Regions from separate parts of the Enterococcus wangshanyuanii genome, predicted to be linked through region 3. Evidence: a T-box and tRNA genes for the amino acid it is inferred to sense, from the RefSeq annotation. Region 3 holds a T-box; the other regions hold tRNA genes.
What was found. The T-box of region 3 lies ahead of CC204_RS16755 (valine--tRNA ligase). A T-box ahead of a tRNA ligase gene usually reads a tRNA of that ligase, here a tRNA-Val.
Positions count from the first base shown of each region.

Region 1: it encodes a tRNA-Val, which carries the amino acid that the T-box ahead of CC204_RS16755 (valine--tRNA ligase) is inferred to sense. The anticodon was not compared.
Region 2: it encodes a tRNA-Val, which carries the amino acid that the T-box ahead of CC204_RS16755 (valine--tRNA ligase) is inferred to sense. The anticodon was not compared.

Region 1 covers NZ_CP021874.1:1,998,030-2,001,279, reverse strand. Annotated here, with positions in the region: rRNA gene CC204_RS09895 (23S ribosomal RNA) at 1-1,408, shown strand, start outside; rRNA gene rrf (5S ribosomal RNA) at 1,503-1,618, shown strand; tRNA gene CC204_RS09885 (tRNA-Val) at 1,634-1,706, shown strand; tRNA gene CC204_RS09880 (tRNA-Lys) at 1,713-1,785, shown strand; tRNA gene CC204_RS09875 (tRNA-Leu) at 1,798-1,879, shown strand; tRNA gene CC204_RS09870 (tRNA-Thr) at 1,915-1,987, shown strand; tRNA gene CC204_RS09865 (tRNA-Gly) at 1,995-2,066, shown strand; tRNA gene CC204_RS09860 (tRNA-Leu) at 2,081-2,166, shown strand; tRNA gene CC204_RS09855 (tRNA-Arg) at 2,198-2,271, shown strand; tRNA gene CC204_RS09850 (tRNA-Pro) at 2,281-2,354, shown strand; tRNA gene CC204_RS09845 (tRNA-Ala) at 2,366-2,438, shown strand; tRNA gene CC204_RS09840 (tRNA-Met) at 2,459-2,532, shown strand; tRNA gene CC204_RS09835 (tRNA-Ile) at 2,550-2,623, shown strand; tRNA gene CC204_RS09830 (tRNA-Ser) at 2,648-2,737, shown strand; tRNA gene CC204_RS09825 (tRNA-Met) at 2,825-2,898, shown strand; tRNA gene CC204_RS09820 (tRNA-Asp) at 2,947-3,020, shown strand; tRNA gene CC204_RS09815 (tRNA-Gly) at 3,033-3,103, shown strand; tRNA gene CC204_RS09810 (tRNA-Ile) at 3,108-3,181, shown strand; tRNA gene CC204_RS09805 (tRNA-Ser) at 3,200-3,250, shown strand, end outside.
Region 2 covers NZ_CP021874.1:982,227-985,476, reverse strand. Annotated here, with positions in the region: rRNA gene CC204_RS04665 (23S ribosomal RNA) at 1-729, shown strand, start outside; rRNA gene rrf (5S ribosomal RNA) at 824-939, shown strand; tRNA gene CC204_RS04655 (tRNA-Asn) at 950-1,023, shown strand; tRNA gene CC204_RS04650 (tRNA-Ser) at 1,070-1,158, shown strand; tRNA gene CC204_RS04645 (tRNA-Glu) at 1,174-1,245, shown strand; tRNA gene CC204_RS04640 (tRNA-Val) at 1,258-1,330, shown strand; tRNA gene CC204_RS04635 (tRNA-Asp) at 1,340-1,413, shown strand; tRNA gene CC204_RS04630 (tRNA-Phe) at 1,426-1,498, shown strand; tRNA gene CC204_RS04625 (tRNA-Tyr) at 1,503-1,583, shown strand; tRNA gene CC204_RS04620 (tRNA-Trp) at 1,593-1,663, shown strand; tRNA gene CC204_RS04615 (tRNA-His) at 1,676-1,748, shown strand; tRNA gene CC204_RS04610 (tRNA-His) at 1,781-1,853, shown strand; tRNA gene CC204_RS04605 (tRNA-Gln) at 1,870-1,941, shown strand; tRNA gene CC204_RS04600 (tRNA-Cys) at 1,976-2,046, shown strand; tRNA gene CC204_RS04595 (tRNA-Leu) at 2,063-2,146, shown strand; gene CC204_RS04590 (hypothetical protein) at 2,375-2,638, shown strand; gene CC204_RS04585 (hypothetical protein) at 2,693-3,031, shown strand; gene CC204_RS04580 (sigma 54-interacting transcriptional regulator) at 3,225-3,250, opposite strand, start outside.
Region 3 covers NZ_CP021874.1:3,379,145-3,382,394, reverse strand. Annotated here, with positions in the region: gene CC204_RS16755 (valine--tRNA ligase) at 1-1,207, opposite strand, end outside; T-box leader at 1,296-1,519, opposite strand; gene tpx (thiol peroxidase) at 1,564-2,055, opposite strand; gene CC204_RS16735 (redox-sensing transcriptional repressor Rex) at 3,047-3,250, opposite strand, start outside.

The DNA of each region.
Region 1 (3,250 bases), 1.4 Mb from region 3:
TGTCCAAGCAGTAAGTCTTGAGTAGAGTCAAATGCTTTACTCTGTACGGACAAGCTGTGATGGGGAGGGAAATAATAGTACCGAAGTTCCTGATGTCACACTGTCAAGAAAAGCTTCTAGTGAGAAAACAACTGCCCGTACCGTAAACCGACACAGGTAGTCGAGGAGAGTATCCTAAGGTGAGCGAGCGAACTCTCGTTAAGGAACTCGGCAAAATGACCCCGTAACTTCGGGAGAAGGGGTGCTGACTTCGGTCAGCCGCAGTGAATAGGCCCAAGCGACTGTTTATCAAAAACACAGGTCTCTGCAAAATCGAAAGATGAAGTATAGGGGCTGACGCCTGCCCGGTGCTGGAAGGTTAAGAGGATGGGTTAGCTTCGGCGAAGCTCAGAATTGAAGCCCCAGTAAACGGCGGCCGTAACTATAACGGTCCTAAGGTAGCGAAATTCCTTGTCGGGTAAGTTCCGACCCGCACGAAAGGCGTAACGATTTGGGCACTGTCTCAACGAGAGACTCGGTGAAATTTTAGTACCTGTGAAGATGCAGGTTACCCGCGACAGGACGGAAAGACCCCATGGAGCTTTACTGTAGCTTGATATTGAGTGTTTGTACCACATGTACAGGATAGGTAGGAGCCGATGAACCCGGAACGCTAGTTTCGGTGGAGGCGCTGGTGGGATACTACCCTTGTGTTATGAACCCTCTAACCCGCAGCCCTAATCGGGCTGGGAGACAGTGTCAGGTGGGCAGTTTGACTGGGGCGGTCGCCTCCTAAAAGGTAACGGAGGCGCCCAAAGGTTCCCTCAGAATGGTTGGAAATCATTCGCAGAGTGTAAAGGCAGAAGGGAGCTTGACTGCGAGACTTACAAGTCGAGCAGGGACGAAAGTCGGGCTTAGTGATCCGGTGGTTCCGCATGGAAGGGCCATCGCTCAACGGATAAAAGCTACCCTGGGGATAACAGGCTTATCTCCCCCAAGAGTCCACATCGACGGGGAGGTTTGGCACCTCGATGTCGGCTCGTCGCATCCTGGGGCTGTAGTCGGTCCCAAGGGTTGGGCTGTTCGCCCATTAAAGCGGCACGCGAGCTGGGTTCAGAACGTCGTGAGACAGTTCGGTCCCTATCCGTCGCGGGCGTTGGAAATTTGAGAGGAGCTGTCCTTAGTACGAGAGGACCGGGATGGACTTACCGCTGGTGTACCAGTTGTTCTGCCAAGGGCATTGCTGGGTAGCTATGTAGGGAAGGGATAAACGCTGAAAGCATCTAAGTGTGAAGCCCACCTCAAGATGAGATTTCCCATTTCTTTAAGAAAGTAAGACCCCTCAGAGATGATGAGGTAGATAGGTTGGAAGTGGAAGTGCAGTGATGTACGGAGCGGACCAATACTAATCGGTCGAGGACTTAACCAAAAGAAATAAAATAAAAGATCTTGGTAAGCATTGATTACAAGCTTCAATCCAGTTTTGAGTGAATCATCACTCAATTAAATACAACAACACCCAGTGTGGTGGCGATAGCGAGAAGGATACACCTGTTCCCATGCCGAACACAGAAGTTAAGCTTCTTAGCGCCGATTGTAGTGAAGGGTTTCCCTTTGTGAGAGTAGGACGTCGCCGCGCTAAACGTGTTGTATCGGAGGTTTAGCTCAGCTGGGAGAGCACCTGCCTTACAAGCAGGGGGTCGGCGGTTCGATCCCGTCAACCTCCATTTTTTGAGCCGTTAGCTCAGTTGGTAGAGCATCTGACTTTTAATCAGAGGGTCGCAGGTTCGAGCCCTGCACGGCTCATAGAAATATTTTGCGGGTGTGGCGGAATTGGCAGACGCACTAGATTTAGGATCTAGCGCCTTACGGCGTGGGGGTTCAAGTCCCTTCACCCGCATCTTTTAAGTCTCGTTGATAAACTTGGCGAAATACGCCGGCTTAGCTCAGTTGGTAGAGCATCTGATTTGTAATCAGAGGGTCGAGGGTTCAAGTCCTTTAGCCGGCATCAAACTGCGGAAATAGCTCAGTGGTAGAGCACCACCTTGCCAAGGTGGGGGTCGCGGGTTCGAACCCCGTTTTCCGCTTAGCTTGTTCATTCGCCGGGGTGGCGGAACTGGCAGACGCACAGGACTTAAAATCCTGCGGTGAGTGATCACCGTACCGGTTCGATTCCGGTCCTCGGCATTCATCACAACCTGTGTTGAGATGATTTTTAGCACCCATAGCTCAACTGGATAGAGTGTTTGACTACGAATCAAAAGGTTAGGGGTTCGACTCCCTTTGGGTGCATTTGAAATACGGGAAGTAGCTCAGCTTGGTAGAGCACTTGGTTTGGGACCAAGGGGTCGCAGGTTCGAATCCTGTCTTCCCGATTTTATTTTGTGGGGCCTTAGCTCAGCTGGGAGAGCGCCTGCTTTGCACGCAGGAGGTCAGCGGTTCGATCCCGCTAGGCTCCATTGTACCATTTTATTATCATCGCGGTGTAGCTCAGCTGGCTAGAGCGTCCGGTTCATACCCGGGAGGTCGGGGGTTCGATCCCCTCCGCCGCGATACCTTATTAGAGCCAAGGACCTTTAGCTCAGTTGGTTAGAGCAGACGGCTCATAACCGTCCGGTCGTAGGTTCGAGTCCTACAAGGTCCATTGTAGTGACTTAATTAATATTTCGGAGGATTACCCAAGTCCGGCTGAAGGGAACGGTCTTGAAAACCGTCAGGCGGGTAAAACCGTGCAAGGGTTCGAATCCCTTATCCTCCTTTATTGATGACCACAGTGAGTGTGAAGTATCACTTACTAGTGATCACCAAGAGAAACAACTTTCTAATAGTCTTTGACTATAATTATCGCGGGGTGGAGCAGTCAGGTAGCTCGTCGGGCTCATAACCCGAAGGTCGTAGGTTCAAATCCTGCCCCCGCAATTGCTTGAAAAAGCAAAAAGTTATTCGTGACGCAACACAATAACGGATGGTTTGGTAGTTCAGCTGGTTAGAATGCCTGCCTGTCACGCAGGAGGTCGCGGGTTCGAGTCCCGTCCAGACCGTTATCTTTTTTTGCGGGTGTAGTTTAGTGGTAAAACCACAGCCTTCCAAGCTGTTGTCGCGAGTTCGATTCTCGTCACCCGCTTTATGGGCCTATAGCTCAGCTGGTTAGAGCGCACGCCTGATAAGCGTGAGGTCGATGGTTCGAGTCCATTTAGGCCCATTAATAAATATTTTACTTGGGGAAGTACTCAAGTGGCTGAAGAGGCGCCCCTGCTAAGGGTGTAGGTCG
Region 2 (3,250 bases), 1.4 Mb from region 3:
TACTACCCTTGTGTTATGAACCCTCTAACCCGCAGCCCTAATCGGGCTGGGAGACAGTGTCAGGTGGGCAGTTTGACTGGGGCGGTCGCCTCCTAAAAGGTAACGGAGGCGCCCAAAGGTTCCCTCAGAATGGTTGGAAATCATTCGCAGAGTGTAAAGGCAGAAGGGAGCTTGACTGCGAGACTTACAAGTCGAGCAGGGACGAAAGTCGGGCTTAGTGATCCGGTGGTTCCGCATGGAAGGGCCATCGCTCAACGGATAAAAGCTACCCTGGGGATAACAGGCTTATCTCCCCCAAGAGTCCACATCGACGGGGAGGTTTGGCACCTCGATGTCGGCTCGTCGCATCCTGGGGCTGTAGTCGGTCCCAAGGGTTGGGCTGTTCGCCCATTAAAGCGGCACGCGAGCTGGGTTCAGAACGTCGTGAGACAGTTCGGTCCCTATCCGTCGCGGGCGTTGGAAATTTGAGAGGAGCTGTCCTTAGTACGAGAGGACCGGGATGGACTTACCGCTGGTGTACCAGTTGTTCTGCCAAGGGCATTGCTGGGTAGCTATGTAGGGAAGGGATAAACGCTGAAAGCATCTAAGTGTGAAGCCCACCTCAAGATGAGATTTCCCATTTCTTTAAGAAAGTAAGACCCCTCAGAGATGATGAGGTAGATAGGTTGGAAGTGGAAGTGCAGTGATGTACGGAGCGGACCAATACTAATCGGTCGAGGACTTAACCAAAAGAAATAAAATAAAAGATCTTGGTAAGCATTGATTACAAGCTTCAATCCAGTTTTGAGTGAATCATCACTCAATTAAATACAACAACACCCAGTGTGGTGGCGATAGCGAGAAGGATACACCTGTTCCCATGCCGAACACAGAAGTTAAGCTTCTTAGCGCCGATTGTAGTGAAGGGTTTCCCTTTGTGAGAGTAGGACGTCGCCGCGCTCGTTGTTATTCCGGCATAGCTCAGTTGGTAGTAGCGCATGACTGTTAATCATGATGTCGTAGGTTCGAGTCCTACTGCCGGAGTTCCTTAATATAGGATTTATGAGTAATAGTTGCTTCTTTTAACTCTGGAGAGTTGTCCGAGAGGCCGAAGGAGCATGATTGGAAATCATGTAGGCGGTGAACACTGTCTCAAGGGTTCGAATCCCTTACTCTCCGTATTAAGTTTTTGTTGGCCCGTTGGTCAAGCGGTTAAGACACCGCCCTTTCACGGCGGTATCACGGGTTCGATTCCCGTACGGGTCATTTATATTTATTGGAGGTTTAGCTCAGCTGGGAGAGCACCTGCCTTACAAGCAGGGGGTCAGCGGTTCGATCCCGTTAACCTCCATTAAATCACGGTTTGGTAGTTCAGCTGGTTAGAATGCCTGCCTGTCACGCAGGAGGTCGCGGGTTCGAGTCCCGTCCAGACCGTTTTATATTTTTGGCGCAGTAGCTCAGTTGGTAGAGCAACGGATTGAAGCTCCGTGTGTCGGCAGTTCGATTCTGTCTTGCGCCATTTTGGAGGAATAGCGAAGTGGCTAAACGCGACGGACTGTAAATCCGTTCCTTAGGGTTCAGTGGTTCGAATCCACTTTCCTCCATTTAAAAGTAGGGATATAGTTAAACGGTATAACTACGGTCTCCAAAACCGTCATTGTGGGTTCGATTCCTACTATCCCTGTTAAAATTTATGGCGATTGTGGTGAAGTGGTTAACACAGCGGATTGTGGTTCCGCCATTCGTGGGTTCGATTCCCATCAGTCGCCCTTAGTTTTAAATTTTTGCCAAGTGTTTTATGGCGATTGTGGTGAAGTGGTTAACACAGCGGATTGTGGTTCCGCCACTCGTGGGTTCGATTCCCATCAGTCGCCCTTAACTTTAAATTTTTGGGGTATCGCCAAGCGGTAAGGCAACAGACTTTGACTCTGTCATGCGTTGGTTCGAATCCAGCTACCCCAGTTTTTCTCTATTAGAGAAATTTACATTGCAATATGGCGGTATAGCCAAGTGGTAAGGCAGAGGTCTGCAAAACCTTCATCACCGGTTCAAATCCGGTTACCGCCTTGCAAAATTATTTCATGCCGGCGTGGCGGAATTGGCAGACGCGCTGGACTCAAAATCCAGTGCCCGCGAGGGCGTGCCGGTTCGACCCCGGCCGCCGGTATAAAAACTGTTAAATCATTGATTTAACAGTTTTTTTGTTTAGTAAATAGTTGTTGTTTATAAATACTATGAGCTAGCATAACAGCTTGAATTCATAACTAAAATAATATAATATTGGATTAATTCATTTTTTGGAGGTGAAATTATGATTTTTGCTCCTCTTTGCGAGTGCGATGTGCCTGATTTCCGTTAAAAAAATATTTTTGATATTAACGGAGGACTATTGATTATGAATATAGTAAAAGAAACATCTAAATTAAAGAAAGCCCAACTAGTAGTATCTACATTTGATTTATGTAATAGAAAGTATGATAAAAATCTTTGGGAAAATTTTTTAACACCAATGATTGCTGAAATTGAAAGTGCAACAACATTGGAAGATATACTTGATAATAAAAGAATTAAGCAAACTAAATTGTTTTATAAAGGTCTTGGGCTCGATCCTTCTCGTCACCGGCCTTCGTCAGATAGTTTATTAAGAAGAATAGTTTAGGGACAAGGATTATATCAAATCAATGCACTTGTAGATTTGAATAACTATCTTTCTTTGAAACTACATTTACCGATTGGCAGTTATGATCTATCTAAATTGAATAATGATCTTTCTTATATGGTAGCACGTAGGGATGAAGAATATGAAGGGATCGGAAAAGGCAAGATCGGAATCAGTAGTTTTCCTGTGTTGAGTGATTCACTTGGTCCTTTTGGTAGTCCAATTTCTGATTCAACTAGGGCGATGATTTCTCTTGAAACGAAAAAAGCGATGCTCGTGGTATATAGTTTTGGTGAGTCACCCTCTGAACTGCAGGCAATAAAAAGCGAAGTTGAACAAGCCATCAATGGCATATTTGGAACGACTGAAATCCAAACAACAATTGTGGTATAAGAGTGCTTCTGTATCTAAATATGCTGATTAGATTAAATGATGAATAAAATTAAAAAAAGATTCACTACCTTAATTTGAGATCTACTATAAAAGCCAACGTATATCCATACGTTGGCTTTCAATTTATAAGTAAATAAAAATAGCTGAGGCAATATCTATTTATATACTTAACTTAGGAGATAGTTATTGATTTTTAAAGAAAAGATTTATTCATAAAAA
Region 3 (3,250 bases):
GGACATTGTCCATCCAGCGCAAGAACGTTTGGTCAAAACGCGGAGGGAAAAATTCAACTGCATTGTCTGTCTTTTGATTTTCGATCGCCTTTTCAGCTAATGGCGCCATTTTGACGAACCATTGTGTAGATAGTCTTGGCTCAACAACAACGCCTGTCCGTTCTGAATGACCAACACTGTGATTCATTGTTTCAATTTTGATCAAACGACCTAGTTCTTTTAAATCAGAAACGATCATTTTTCTTGCAGCAAAACGGTCCATTCCTTCGTATTTACCAGCAAGCTCATTCATAGAACCATCTTCATTCATGACATTGACACGAGGAAGATCATGACGGTTACCAACTTCAAAGTCATTTGGATCATGAGCTGGTGTAATTTTTACAACACCCGTTCCAAATTCCATATCGACATATTCATCTGCAATGATCGGAATTTCTTTATCCACTAATGGTAGTGTTACTGTTTTACCGATCAAAGCCTGATAGCGTTCGTCTTCGGGATGAACGGCGATCGCCGTATCTCCCAACATCGTTTCAGGACGAGTTGTCGCAATTTCCACAACTCCAGTTCCGTCAGTCAGTGGATAACTCATATGGTAAAACGCACCTTCGATATCTTTGTGGATCACTTCAATATCTGATAATGCTGTTTTCGCTTTAGGATCCCAATTGATGATGTATTCCCCACGATAGATCAAATCTTTTTCATATAAAGATACAAACACTTTGCGAACGGCTTGAGATAACCCTTCATCTAAGGTAAAACGTTCACGGCTATAGTCTAAAGATAAGCCCATTTTTGCCCACTGTTCACGAATATGGGAAGCATATTCTTCTTTCCAGTCCCACACTTGTTCGACAAACTTTTCACGGCCTAAATCATAACGAGAAATCCCCTCTTCGGCTAACTTTTCTTCAACCTTTGCTTGAGTAGCAATCCCAGCGTGATCCATTCCAGGTAGCCACAAGGTGTCAAAGCCCTGCATTCTTTTTTGACGAATGATCATGTCCTGTAAAGTCGTATCCCACGCATGTCCCAAGTGTAGTTTGCCAGTTACATTTGGTGGAGGAATCACGATTGAATAGGGTTTAGCTTCTTTATCACCATTTGGTTTGAACAAATCCTGATCCAACCATTTTTGATACCGGCCTTGTTCGATCTCAGTCGGCTGGTATTTAGTAGGTAGATTTTTTTCTTCTGTCATACAAATTCCTTCTTCCTGTTTTTTCGACTATTTTAGTGAGTATTGATTCAATGAAAGACATAAAAATAAGCCCTAAAATACTTGCGTATTCTAGGGCGCATAATCTTTTTTATACGTGGTACCACCTAAATTGTGTCTGTAACTACAAACACCACTTCATTCGTGAGGTAACGATCACGACTCGAATCATTCTACTAAATTCAAATCATCGACTCCCAAGCTACCTTCTTACTGGTTATGTGAAAATCTCCCACCAATCGATCTTCTCTCTAAAACGATGCCAGTAATACTCCTCTTGTTCAACGTCTTTGCTACATTCTACCATTGAACGTGAACAGAAGTCAATTTGAAAAAAATCATCGTGCAGCTTTTGCTTTTTCTAAGGCCAAATCATAATCCGGCTCTTCAGCAATTTCAGCTGAAATGGCTTCATAAACAAGGGTTCCTTCTTGATCGATGATAAAAATAGCCCGAGCCAAGCGACCCATTGTTGGGATAAATAGCCCGTAAGCCTCACCAAATGTTCCTTTTGTATCGTGAAGTAACTCCATGTCTACCCCCTCAGCGGCACACCAATTAGCTTGCTCTTCTTTAGTATTATTGGAAATTGTTATAAATACAACATCTTCCACTTTAGCAGCTTCTTGATTGAATCGTTTTGTCTGTAAAGAACAAACCCGCGTATCGATATCTGGAACTACACTGATCAACACTGTTTTACCAGCAAGATCTTTTAGACTCACCATTTCATCATTAAGATTTGGCAACGAAAATGCTGGAGCTTTCATGCCTACTTTAGGCTGTTCACCAATGATTTCAACTTGCTCACCTTTTTTAGTTACGAACATTAACTTCTCCTCCTTAATTTAAAAGCGGAACAAACCGCTTGATCCTGTAGAAAATTAGGAAATTGGCTTTGAGACGCTTTTTGTCTCACAGGCGATTTATCTATTTTCCTAAGGATCGGTTTGTGCAGCTGGATAACGATAAAAGCGGAATGAGCCCGTTTAGTCTCGACTAGAAAATAGGAAAACATGACTGAGGCGCTCTTTGCCTCATTCAGGTTTTATCTTTTTCTCGAGAGACTGGCTCATGCAGCTAGATAACAATAAAAGTGGAATGAGCCGCTCAATCTCGACTGAAAAATAGGAAAATATAACTGAGGTGCTTTTTGCCTCATTTATATTTTATCTTTTTTCCGAGAGATTGGCTCATGCAGCTGGATAATGATAGAAGCGGAACAAACCGCTTGATCCTGTAGAAAATTAGGAAATTGGCTTTGAGACGCTTTTTGTCTCACAGGCGATTTATCTATTTTCCTAAGGATCGGTTTGTGCAGCTGGATAACGATAAAAGCGGAATGAGCCCGTTTAGTCTCGACTGAAAAATAGGAAAACATGACTGAGACGCTCTTTGTCTCATTTATGTTTTATCTTTTTCTCGAGAGACTGGCTCATGCAGCTAGATAACAATAAAAGCGGAACAGGCTCGTCAAGCTCTGACTGAAAAATAGGAACTATTGATTGAGATGCTCTTTATCTCACTCAATAGTTATCTTTTTTCCAAAGAGCTAGCCTGTGCAGCTAAATAATACAAATGATCAACACTTTCTTCGAAAGTCTTGTACTGTTCAACATCAGTTCACTTTATTCACTGTGTTTCTCAGCAAATGATCAACACATACTCCGAAAGTCTTATACTGTTCAACATCAGTTCACTTTATTCACTGTGTTTCTCAGCAAAAGCATACTACATTTTATTACTATTGAAAGACTTTCAAGCATCCGCATCTATATCAAGTATAGTAGAAGTTTGTCCCGATCACAATGTTCTTGCTTCTTAAGCTCTGTTACTAGTAAAGGTCTCGTCAAAGTAGATCAATGTCTGTAATTCTGTCGTCAAATCAATATATTGAACATTCACATTATGAGGGACTGTCACCCGGTCTGGTGCAAAATTCAGAATAGCCGTGATTCCTGCATCAACAATTTTGTCGATAGCCTCTTGCGCAAATTGACTTGGAACTGTCGAAATCGCAACAGT